4 regions of the Buttiauxella sp. 3AFRM03 genome follow, and region 4 is predicted to be linked to each of the others. Evidence: predicted binding sites of a transcription regulator. Region 4 holds the regulator's gene; each other region holds the start of a gene.
The links. Region 4 encodes LexA, which represses DNA repair genes until DNA is damaged. Its sites were predicted from a motif close to TNCTGTATGTACATACAGNA; they were not measured.
Positions count from the first base shown of each region.

Region 1: a site for LexA is predicted at 2,079-2,098, ahead of D8682_RS12320 (DinI-like family protein). Genes of this name have one in related genera too.
Region 2: a site for LexA is predicted at 1,792-1,811, ahead of sbmC (DNA gyrase inhibitor SbmC). Genes of this name have one in related genera too.
Region 3: a site for LexA is predicted at 1,817-1,836, ahead of rmuC (DNA recombination protein RmuC). Genes of this name have one in related genera too.

Region 1 is NZ_CP033076.1:2,327,140-2,330,318, forward strand. Features, by position in the region: gene D8682_RS12315 (MFS transporter) at 1-966, shown strand, start outside; gene D8682_RS12320 (DinI-like family protein) at 1,620-2,060, opposite strand; partial or broken gene D8682_RS12325 (replication endonuclease) at 2,170-3,179, opposite strand, start outside.
Region 2 is NZ_CP033076.1:4,870,651-4,873,829, forward strand. Features, by position in the region: gene sbcB (exodeoxyribonuclease I) at 1-174, opposite strand, end outside; gene dacD (serine-type D-Ala-D-Ala carboxypeptidase DacD) at 451-1,617, shown strand; gene sbmC (DNA gyrase inhibitor SbmC) at 1,836-2,306, shown strand; gene D8682_RS24190 (FUSC family protein) at 2,397-3,179, shown strand, end outside.
Region 3 is NZ_CP033076.1:2,790,770-2,793,948, reverse strand. Features, by position in the region: gene D8682_RS14510 (dienelactone hydrolase family protein) at 1-727, opposite strand, end outside; gene udp (uridine phosphorylase) at 985-1,746, shown strand; gene rmuC (DNA recombination protein RmuC) at 1,881-3,179, shown strand, end outside.
Region 4 is NZ_CP033076.1:2,685,170-2,688,348, forward strand. Features, by position in the region: gene dinF (MATE family efflux transporter DinF) at 1-1,284, opposite strand, end outside; gene lexA (transcriptional repressor LexA) at 1,353-1,961, opposite strand; gene D8682_RS14030 (diacylglycerol kinase) at 2,070-2,438, opposite strand; gene plsB (glycerol-3-phosphate 1-O-acyltransferase PlsB) at 2,565-3,179, shown strand, end outside.

The DNA.
Region 1 (3,179 bases), 360 kb from region 4:
CTGTTCATCGCGATCGCCATGTTGTATCTGTTCTCATGGGAGAACAAAGACAGCGGGCATGTTGTCGCTCAGCAAAAACGCTCGTTGTGGCAAACTCTTACCTCGCTTGCACGTGATATGCAGTCCACGTTCTATTTACGCGTTTTCCGTAAGCACCTAGGTATGTACCTGTTTGGTTTTGGTGCGGAATGGTTGTTCGCTTCCGTATTCACCTATTATGTGATTTTTGTTCTGCAATACGATCCAGCGATTCTTGCAGGCTTAAACAGCTTAAACGCCATTCTACAGTTAATCTCCACCGCCATCTTTATCGCAATTTGTGTGAAGCGCGGCTTTAGCAAGCCTTATACCTGGGCACTCAGCATCGTTATTTTCGCCGTGTGTTGCTATTCCTTGTTGCACTTCTTTAACTTGCCAGCACACATTGCCACCATTGCAATCATCGGTATTACCGTGATCTTTGGATTAGGTACTGGTGGTGTGTATTACATCCCATGGACTGTTTACACCTTCCTGGCCGATGTGGACGAAGTCTTCACCGGGCGCCGCCGCGAAGGGATTTATGCCGGGGCAATGACGTTCTCGGGCAAAATTACACGCTCGATTATCGTCTTTTCGATGGGGGCTATTCTGAGTTATTACGGTTTCCAGTCCAAGTCACATACTCAGCCTGAAAGTGCTATCAATGCCATATCCTGGGTATTCTTTGGCGGTGTTGTTGTACTGGCTCTGGTCGCTATTATCTTCAGCCGCCAGATGACGCTTAACCGCAAAACACATAAGGTTGTGTTAGAAGAAGTCGCGCGCATCAAAGCCGGCGGCGCCATCAAAGATATCAAACCGGACGTGCGTGAAATTATTGAAACGCTGGTTGGATATCCTTACGAGCAATGCTGGGGGAACAGCGATATTTGCAAAAAAATGCTCCCTTCCGCTGAACTGGCCTCTGCTATTAATCCCGCTTAATCTGAATAAACGCCCGTATTTACCTGCCACTAAGTCACCGTCCCGCTCTATGAGTGGGACTTTTTTTGCTCCCAGCCTAATGGGAACAAATGCGACAGTAACATCTCCTTTAGCTTCGGTCCCTTATGTATTAAGCCTGGTTCGCCCTTTCTATATAGGAGGTTCGGGAGCAGTGGAGGGGTTGAGGGACAACCGTACGAAAACGTACGGTAAGCGAAAAATGAACGTCTGAAAAATCGATTAGTAGACAACGCTGTCCGTTAAATACCATTTTCGATTAAAAAGACACCATTTTAAGGGCATTTTTCTATGTCCATTATGTTTTGATATATCAGGCAGTTACTTCACAAACGTACGTTTTCGTTCCATTGGACCTCAAACCCCTTTAACAGCTTTACTTAAACTAAGTTGGTTAACTTATTAACCGAATTAATAGTGATATTGCAGTTGTTTTCTAGCGTTGCATCGACCAATTGAACTCACAGCAAAAAGCTGCCTGTCAGATTAGGTTAAGCTCGTAGGCTGTAACAGAGTCAGACAAAATCTGAGCTAATACATATTACGGTACCCATGATTTTCCTATGTATGTAATCCCCATACAAACAATCCCATGCTATCAAACATGGGATCAAGGTTTGTACCATTTTCAGTAACTAACGCCAGCTCTCATCTTCCCAAACTTCCTGAAGTATATTATCCAGCGCCTCACGGTCAGAATCCTTATCAAACCCCACCAACTCTATGCCTGTCGTCGAACCTTTTTTGACTACGACATGCGTTGATGGGAAAACAGACTGTATTCGCCTGGTCAACTCGCCTTGGAAAGCATCTACAATCTGCTGGCCAATTTGTTGGTCTTTATCCAACGTGATGTTTACTCTTACCTCCCCCACTCGTTTTAATTTTTCTTCAAAGGGCGTCGGAGCAAAAACCACTGAAAAAGAGTCACTTTTTAATAAGTTCCCCCTCGCAATTTCAGCAATTAAATTCAAGGCAATTTCACGGTCTCTTTCCTGACAAGCGCCTTCAGCCGTTAGACGCGCAATCATTTCGACCCGCTCAATCATAACGTGCTCATTCAACTCTCTATCCACACATCCTCCATTACGAGACACTGTATATAAACACAGTAGCATAAATTAACTGAATGTGCGAAATGAAATCATCAAGAAAGACATTGTATGTGCATGATAAAGATGAATATTAATGGCATTTTTTCATAACTGACTCTGCTAAATCCGTTACACGACTTACGATTTCCTGAGCTTTTGCATAATATTTCCTGGCCTTTGCATGTTGGGATGGAGCAGCGGAAAAGATTTCTCCAGTGGCCGAACCTTTCAGCCATTTACCATCAAAGCTACTGCGACCACCGGCAATCAGGTGCAACGCTTCGCCCCGGCTAATGGTAACGCCAGTGGTCAAATGTATCTCGCTGACCGTTTTTTCTATCACACCGTTCTGCTCATCCAGTCCGTGAATAAATTTTCTTCCGGTAGGCAATTTGGGCTTTCTTATTCGGTTCGTCAACTCTCGTTTTTCACGCCGACTAAGTGGATTTAATAAATCCAACTCCGGTAGGTCGCTTTCGCTTCCCGTACAGTTATTGACAGAACTCCGAGAGGGCGAAGGATCGCCCTTAAGGTCAACGTCAAAATCAAGGGCGAGTTTCGGGACAATCTTCCACTGGATGAGGCGGGTTAAAATCGGGGTGTCACTGCCGACGGTGGTATCAAACACACCTTTAATACGCGTGCATTCCTCACCGTATTCATTGAGGGTTTCGGCTGGTTCATACCAGGTGCGCACCTGTAACTCATCACGCCGAACAAACGGGCCACCCTGTGCATTGACGTATTCCGCCCACTGACCCGCATCAGCCGCATCATGTACCGCAGCAAACTCAATACTGAGCGCGTGAGCGGTCTCGCTGTCAGCCATTTTTCGCAGCTCACGATAAACCGTCACCGGCGCACCGCCCACAAACTGAAACTGACGGATACGCCAGCGAGCCGCCCAGGCAGCAACAGCCGGAGCCGTTTCTTTTAACAGTTCACCGCTTTCGTCATCACGTTCACCATCCAGCGCAAAACCATCAATGTTTTTACTGATGTATTTCGCCACGTAGCCAGTGGCGCTGCCTTTTTCGGGGTCGATAGCTTCGGCATGAAAGCGAGCTTTACGGGCTTTATCACTCACCAGCTCTGCGGCAT
Region 2 (3,179 bases), 2.2 Mb from region 4:
TGGCAGATAGTCATCCGCCGGTTTGCAGTAAAAAACTTCCGGTTCGCCAATCACGTTAAATTCAGCATCGGTACGAATAGCCGCGAATTGCGCCGGGCGGTCGAGCGATGGACTTTTACCGAAGGTTTCATAATCATGAAAAAGGAAGGTCGGTTGTTGCGTTGTCTTATCCACGGTTTACTCCCGCCCTTGAGTGTTGTTTAACGTACTGTTATTAAACTGAAATCCCACTAAAACCCTCTCCATGTGCCAATCATTGTTATCAGGTACTGCAACCGCCAATGGTAAACCATTAACCGCCCTGCAAGAAGTCTTCGCGATGACGGAATAGTATATTCCTCAACTGTATGCGAGCGCTCTCATTCATATCTTTTTGCAATTTAATTGCGAAAAAAGTCGCAAACTGCAGTAAAAGTGGCGGCTGAATTTTTTGTTACTGAGGGTATATCGTTGAAGATCCGTCTGTTTGTTGTCTGTTCCTTGCTGTCACTTTCTGCTCACTCCGCTTTTGCCGACGATACCTTTTTTAATGCGCCACCCCCTCCACAAATTCAGGCGGGCTCTTGGGTATTGATGGATTACACCACCGGGCAAATTCTGGCAGCGGAAAATGAGCATGTGCGACGCAACCCGGCGAGTCTGACCAAGCTGATGACCGGATACGTGGTCGATCGTGCCATCGACAGTGGCCGCATCACGGCAAACGACATGGTCACTGTCGGCAAAGATGCCTGGGCAAAAGGTAATCCGGTATTTGATGGCTCGTCGCTAATGTTCCTGAAAGCGGGTGACCGACTGACAGTCCATGACCTCAGCCGCGGGTTAATTATTGATTCAGGGAATGATGCTTGTGTTGCTCTGGCAGATTACGTCGCCGGTGGGCAGCCACAATTTGTAGCGATGATGAACAAATACGTGCAGCAGCTCCGCCTGCGCGATACCCACTTCGAAACGGTTCATGGTCTGGATGCACCTGGCCAGCACAGCACAGCCTATGATCTTGCGGTACTTTCGCGTGCAATAATCCACGGTGAACCCGAGTTTTATCACATGTATAGCGAGCGCAGCCTCACCTGGAATGGCATCACGCAACAGAACCGTAATGGTTTGTTGTGGGACAAAGGGCTGAATGTGGACGGCCTGAAGACCGGCCATACTGCGAGCGCTGGCTTTAATCTTATTGCGTCAAGCGTGGTCGGTGAGCGCCGTTTAATTGCGGTGGTCATGGGCGCTGAAAGCCCGAAAGGGCGCGAAGATCAGGCGCGGAAATTACTGCACTGGGGCCAGGATAATTTCGATACCGTACAGGTTCTGCATAAAGGCAAAAAAATTGGTACTGAGGCTATCTGGTACGGTGATAAAAAACAGATCGAAGTTGGTACAAATCAGGATGTTTTTTTGGCGCTGCCAAAATCTGAAGTCCCTAACATCAAAGCTAAATATGTCCTCGACAAGCAAGAGATCGAAGCGCCGATTGCTGCCAACCAACATGTGGGTGAAATCGAGCTTTTTGATCGCGACAAGCTGATTGCCCACTGGCCGTTGGTGACGCTAACGGGCGTCAAAAAGGGCAGCACATGGTCGCGGTTTAGCGACTATCTGAGCCACAAATTGTAATTCCTTAATCAGTGTTAAAAGGGTCGACAGTCATGTCGGCCCTTTTTTTCATCTGAACGGCTGGTCTGTACTACGATCTACAGGCGGATCTACAGGCGAAAGTTTTTCAAAAAGCGATCCTGCTCGCAAAGTAACCACATCACCCTGACAATGGATTGTTTCCCTGCACAAGAGTGGTGTATAAGCATACAGTGTTTTTAAATCTGTCAGGAGGTCATATGGAATTTAACGTACAACAAGTGAATGAACGTAAAGTCGCTGGTTTTCATATGGTTGGGCCGTGGGAACAAACGGTCCATCAGGGCTTTGAGCAACTTGCCCTGTGGGTCAAAACCCACCAGATAGCCGGGGAAGAATGGCTGGCGGTTTATTACGACAACCCCGACGTTGTACCCGCAGAAAAACTGCGCTGCGACACCGTGGTCTCGGTGGCTGAAAACTTTACCGTGCCGGATAACAGTGAAGGCGTGATTGTGACGAGCATCCAGGGCGGCCAGTATGCGGTGGCACGCGCCCGGGTTGATGACAACGACTTTGCCAAGCCGTGGAATCTGTTTTTTGACAGCGTCCTTGCTAATAATAGCTACCAGATAACCGGAAAACCCTGCTTCGAACACTATCTTAACGATGGTTCAGAAAGTGGAGTCTGGGAAATAGACATGTATATTCCGGTGGCAGATCAAGTCTGATGCTAAAGGGGGCTTATGCCCCCTAACTTTGTGATGTTCATTCCATAAAAACAGGTACAATCCCGTTTTTTATTTTCTGGGGAACTGAGTGTGCGTCCTGACAAATCACTAAGCCCATTTGAGATCCGCATATACCGCAATTACCGTATCGTGCATGGGATCCGCATCGCACTGGCTTTTATTCTCACCTTTCTTATTGTTCATCTTCTGAAAGTGCCCGAAGGGACATGGCCGTTGATCACGCTTGTGGTGGTCATGGGGCCGATCTCTTTTTGGGGCAACGTCGTGCCACGCGCCTTTGAGCGAATTGGTGGGACGATATGCGGTGCAGTCATGGGACTTGTGGCGCTGAAACTTGAGCTGTTCTCGCTACCGCTGATGTTGGTGTGGTGTGCCATTGCCATGTTCATCTGCGGCTATCTGGCGCTGGGGAAACGCCCGTATCAGGCTCTGCTGATTGGCATCACCCTTGCGGTGGTGGTTGGCGCACCGGCAGGAGACATGGAAATTGCCCTTTGGCGCAGCGGCGATGTCATCTTCGGCTCGTTGCTGGCGATGTTATTTACCAGCATTTATCCGCAGCGCGCCTTTATCCACTGGCGCATACAAATGGCGAACTTCGTCACTGCCTTTGGTCGGGTTTACAACGCGGGCTTCTCACCTAATTTATTAGAGCGCCCAAGGCTTGAAAAACACTTACACAAAGTGTTGAGTGATGTCGTAAGAATGCGTGCACTCATCGGGCCAAGCAGCAAAGAAACGCATATTCAAAAGTCTATCTTCGAGGCAATACAAACCGTCAGCCGCAATCTGGTGTGCACTCTTGAGTTGCAGGTCAACGCTTACTGGGCATCAAGGGAAAGCCACTTCCTG
Region 3 (3,179 bases), 110 kb from region 4:
CATGGCCCGCTTCCGGGTAAACAATGATTTCTGCGTTGGCATTTGCGGCGCGCAGCGCATGACGCATGGTCTCCACAGTTTCAGGCGGAATACTGGTATCTTCTGCGCCATACAATCCCAAAACCGGCGCGTTCAAATTAATGGCAACGTCTACAGGGTAATGCGGTGAATTTAACGACTTTTCGCCGACCAGCTTGCCGTACCACGCTACCGCTGCTTTTAATTGAGGATTATGCGCGGCGTACAGCCAGGTAATCCGTCCGCCCCAGCAAAAGCCAGTCATCATCAGGCGATGAGCATCACCGCCGTTACGAGCCGCCCAATTGGCGACATGATCGAGGTCGGCCAGCACTTGTGCATCAGGTACTTTGGATACCAGCCCGCTGAATAAAGTTGGAATGTCGGCATACTCATTAGGATCGCCCTGACGGAAATAAAGCTCTGGCGCGATGGCGAGATACCCTTCCAGCGCCAGACGGCGGCAAATGTCGCGAATATGTTCATGCACACCGAAAATTTCCTGCACCACAATTACGATAGGCAAAGAACTTGCCGCGTCTTTTGGGCGGGCGTGATAAGCGGGCATATTCTCGCCCCGGGTGGGAATCGAGGTTTCCCCGGCCTGAATTGCGTCATCTGGGGTATGCAGTACTGTTGAAGCAGGTGGGGAGGTCGCTGGCGCAAAATTCCCGCCCGGCAAATGACCTGTGGCTTGTTCTTCTTTCATTAGCATTCTCCTTTTTGATTAGCGCAGTGCGATAACTATAGCCAGGATTTATTTAGGCTAATCTCCAGACTAAAATGTTTTCGCTGTCTGAAAAAGGAACAGGTAGCACGCTTAAATGTGACAGGAGTCACCAAAAAATATGAAATTGATGTAATTTGTTTCATTCAAAGTGAAATGCGTCACGAAATTTTTTGCAGGGGTTCTGTAAAGTACCTTCTTGAGGCGCAAGCCAATCTATTCAACGCAGGAGTTCTGTTATGTCCAAGTCTGATGTTTTTCACCTCGGCCTAACCAAAAGTGATCTGCAGGGGGCAACACTTGCCATCGTCCCGGGCGATCCTGAGCGAGTTGAAAAAATCGCTGTGCTGATGGACAAGCCGGTCAAACTGGCTGCCCACCGTGAATTTACTACCTGGCGTGCGGAATTAGACGGCAAGCCAGTTATCGTGTGCTCTACCGGTATCGGCGGCCCGTCTACTTCAATCGCTGTGGAAGAACTGGCACAACTGGGTATTCGTACCTTCCTGCGTATCGGGACGACAGGCGCTATTCAGCCGCATATTAATGTTGGTGATGTTCTGGTGACCACCGCGTCTGTGCGCCTTGACGGTGCCAGCCTGCACTTTGCACCAATGGAATTCCCGGCAGTTGCAGATTTTGCTTGTACCACCGCACTGGTTGAAGCCGCGAAATCTATCGGCGCGACCACGCACATTGGCGTGACGGCATCTTCTGATACCTTCTACCCGGGTCAGGAACGCTACGACACCTTCTCAGGCCGCGTTGTTAACCGCTACAAAGGCTCCATGGAAGAATGGCAGCAGATGGGCGTGATGAACTACGAGATGGAATCTGCGACCCTTCTGACCATGTGTGCAAGCCAGGGCTTGCGTGCGGGTATGGTTGCTGGTGTGATTGTAAACCGTACTCAGCAAGAGATCCCGAACGCTGAAACCATGAAGAAAACTGAAAGCCATGCGGTGAAAATCGTCGTGGAAGCAGCTCGTCGCCTGATCTAGTCCCCCAAAGCCGGTGCAAGCCGGCTTAATTTTTACGCTTTGCGTAACACCTCGCAGGAAATCCCTTTTCATCTGGACATTTATACAGCAGAATTTTATTTTGCTGGGGTTTGGCATGGCTTGTAGGAGTGACTGTGGATCTTTCTATTTTATTCGGCATCGGCGTTACGCTGGTGGGGGTTTTGACGGGTTGGTTGCTGGCAAGTTTGCGGGCTGCCGGGCGGCAATCCGCACTGCATGAAGAACAACGAGAAATCTACGGCGAACTGACTGCGGCCCGGCAAGAGTTGCAGCAAAATCAGCACTGGAAAGCGGAGTGTGAGCAGCTTAATCGCGAGCTACGCACCCAGCTCGAAATCAACAGTGCGCAAGAAGCTGATATTCGCGAACTCTCCACATTGCTGGAACAAACCCGCCTGAATGCCGATGACAAACATCGCCAGATGCTCAACAGCGAGCAGCGCCTCAGCGAACAGTTTGAAAACCTCGCTAACCGTATTTTTGAGCAAAGTGGCCGCAAAGTTGAAGAACAAAACCGCCAGAGTTTGAACGGATTACTGTCGCCGCTGCGTGAGCAACTGGATGGTTTCCGCCGCCAGGTTCAGGAAAGCTTTGGCCAGGAGGCTCGTGAACGCCACACGCTGACCCATGAAATCCGCAGCCTGCAACAGCTGAATGCCCAAATGGCGCAAGAGGCACTGAATCTCACCAAAGCCCTGAAAGGGGATAACAAAACTCAGGGCAATTGGGGCGAAGTGATCTTGACGCGGGTGTTGGAGGCGTCAGGTTTACGCGAAGGTTATGAATACGAAACACAGGTGAATATTCAGCTCGAAAATAACAGCCGTATGCAGCCTGATGTGATCGTGCGTTTGCCACAGGGTAAAGATGTGGTGATCGACGCCAAGATGACGTTAGTGGCCTACGAACGTTATTACAACGGTGACGATGAACTGACCCGTGAAAGCGCCCTCAACGAACATATTGCCGCCATGCGTAACCATATTCGCATGTTGGGCCGTAAAGATTATCAGCAGTTGCCGGGGTTGCGTTCGCTGGATTATGTATTGATGTTCATTCCTGTCGAGCCTGCGTTTTTACTGGCAATTGACCGCCAGCCTGAACTCATCAGTGAAGCGCTCAAAAATAACATTATGCTGGTCAGCCCGACGACCTTGCTGGTGGCGCTACGAACCGTTGCCAATTTGTGGCGTTATGAACACCAAAGCCGTAATGCGCAACAAATTGCCGAACGCGCCAGTCGCCTGTATGACAAAATGCGCCTCTTTGTTGATGATATGTCTGCGATAGGCCAAAGCCTGGATAAAGCCCAGGATAACTATCGGCAGGCGATGAAAAAACTCTCATCAGGCCGTGGAAATATCCTCATCCAGGCCGACGCATTTCGCGGTCTGGGCGTTGAGGTTAAACGT
Region 4 (3,179 bases):
CCAAATCCATCCCAAAGACAGTCCGCGCAAAGCCAGGAACACAGCCACGGATAACCACAGACCATGATTTCCCAGATAAGGCACGGTGAGCAACGTCAGCCCAAATCCCAATGCCGCAACCGCCATGCTGTTGCGCATTTCCGTACCTCGCGTTGCGCCAATAAACATGCCGTCCAGCAAATAACACCAGACACCAACAACGGGCAAAACAATCTGCCAGTGCAAGTAGCGGTCTGCCTGTAGCTGCAATTCAGGGATAGAGGTAAGAAGCGAAACAATGTGCTCACCAAACAGCGCATACACAGCGGCGAACATAAGAGCGACTAAGCCCGCCTGGCGACATGCAGCGCCCCATACTTCGAGCAATTGACCACGGTTTTTAGCGCCAAACGCCTGCCCGGAATGGGCTTCAACGGCATAGGCGAACCCATCGAGCGCATAGGCGGTGAAGGTTAATAGCGTCATCAACACGGCGTTAACCGCGACGATTTCGCTACCTAACCGCGCGCCAAAGATAGTGACTGAGGCGAAACAGACCTGTAGCAACAGCGAGCGCAGCATGATGTCGCGATTGAGTGCCAGCAGACGCCGCACATTCCCGCGCCAGGACTCTTTGAGCATCTCAAAGCTGATTCCGCGCAAACCCATGACCTTTTTCACCATCAGCAAACCAATGATAAACGTCGCATATTCTGCGGTGACGGTGGCGAGTGCCGCGCCCTGAACATCCATGTGTAGCCCCATAACCAGCCACACATCCAGCACGATATTCAGTACGTTTCCGACAACCAGCAAGATAACTGGCGCACGCGCATACTGAACACCTAACAACCAGCCCAACAAGACCAGGTTGGCAAGCGAGGCTGGCGCACTAAGCCAACGTATTTCAAGGAATCGCCGGGCCTGCAACAAAACATCTTCATTGCCGCCGACGATATGCAAGGCCAGGGATATCAGCGGTTCACGCAGTAAGACGATCGCCACCCCTGCTCCTAACGCCAATAGCAAGGGCTGAACCAGTGCACGCGCTAAAGCAGAGGGATTATTGGCACCAAATGCCTGGGCAGTTAAACCGGTGGTGCTCATGCGCAAAAACAACAACAGCATAAATAAGAAGCTGGTTGCCGTCGCACCAATAGCGACACCGCCAAGATAAACAGGGCTATCCAAATGACCAATTACCGCGGTATCAACAAGGCCCAGTAAAGGCACGGTGATGTTGGAAAAAATCATGGGTAAGGCGAGGCGCCAGAGAGCTCTGTCAGCCGTCGAGAAAAATCGCATGGCCAATCCAGGAAGAGATAAGAGAATTAAGACGATGATGCGCATTAAAGCGCATCATCTGGAGAAGTTTACAGCCAGTCGCCGTTGCGAATTACCCCAACCGCCAACCCTTCAATAGAGAAGCTATGTTCGCGCAGGTCAACCACAATAGGTTCAAATTCGCTATTTTCAGGCAGAAGATGAACGGTATTACCCTGCTGCTTTAAGCGCTTAACAGTCACTTCGTCGTCAATACGCGCCACCACAACCTGGCCGTTACGCACATCCTGAGTTTTATGAACTGCAAGCAGGTCGCCGTCCATAATACCGATGTCTTTCATAGACATCCCGCTAACGCGCAACAGGAAATCGGCATTTGGTTTAAACAGTGATGGGTCAACCTGGTAATGGCCTTCGATGTGCTGTTGTGCAAGGAGTGGTTCCCCCGCAGCAACACGCCCAACCAGCGGAATACCGGTAACTTCTTCCACCAGCAAGCGGATACCGCGCGACGCACCAGAGATAATCTCAATGACGCCTTTACGGGCAAGTGCTTTCAGGTGCTCTTCAGCGGCGTTCGGAGAACGGAACCCCAGACGTTGAGCAATCTCGGCACGAGTCGGTGGCATGCCGGTCTGGCTGATATGATCCCGAATAAGATCAAACACCTCTTGCTGCCTGGTAGTTAACGCTTTCATTCCGCCCCCTGGGTGTTTATACAGTTATGCTGTGAGTATATACAGTCAAAGGCGATTTTGGAACCACAAATTGAGCAAAAAACCAGGGACTTAACTATTCTGGAAAGATCATCGCAAATGCGGCCAAAGCAGTGTGATCCAGGTAATAACTGCGAGGATAATGGCGATTAATACGGCAGCAGACCCCATGTCCTTGGCCCGTCCTGAAAGCTCGTGGTAATCGGTACCAACACGGTCAACAAGCGCCTCGATAGCGCTATTGAGAATTTCGACAATCATGACCAGCACAACAGAACCAATCAGTAAAATACGGGTGATAGGGTCAACATCTAACCAGCAGGCGATGGCGATGGCGATGAGCGCGCTAACCCCTTCCTGGCGGAAAGCCGCTTCGTTAATCCAGGCTGCTTTGAGCCCTTTCCATGAGTAGCCTGCGGCTTTGATGATACGGGTAAGTCCAGTGGTACTGCTCGCCATTTTGGGAAACCTTTTCAAATTATTTGGGTCAATGCTTATCTATATTGCAACGCCACAGAAATCTGAGCCAGATTCTGATATTCTTGCGGCGAATTTGCATCATTAACCTGAGGCTTTACATCGTTTATGTCAGGCTGGCCAAGAATCTACTACAAATTACTTAATTTACCATTAGGCGTTCTGGTAAAGAGCAAGTCCATTCCGGCAGATCCACAAGCCGAACTGGGCTTAGATCCCACACGCCCGATTATGTATGTCCTGCCGTATAACTCCAAGGCGGACTTATTAACGCTGCGCGCACAATGTCTCGCGCATAACTTGCCCGACCCTCTCGAGCCGTTAGAAATCGACGGTGCGGTATTGCCGCGCTATGTCTTTATCCATGGCGGCCCGCGTGTTTTCACTTATTACACGCCAAAAGAAGAGTCGATCAAACTGTTCCACGATTACCTCGACTTACACCGCAGCAATCCAAATCTGGATGTGCAGATGGTGCCAGTATCGGTGATGTTTGGCCGCTCCCCTGGGCGCGAAAAAGGCGAAGTGAATCCGCCATTAAAGATGCTGAACGGCGTCCAGAAATTTTTCGCTGTTTCCTGGCTTGGGCGCGACAGCTTTGTGCGTTTCTCCGCTCCGGTTTCGCTGCGCCAGATGGCAACCGACCACGGTACAGACAAAAAAATCGCCCAAAAACTGGCTCGCGTAGCGCGTATGCACTTTGCTCGCCAGCGTTTAGCGACT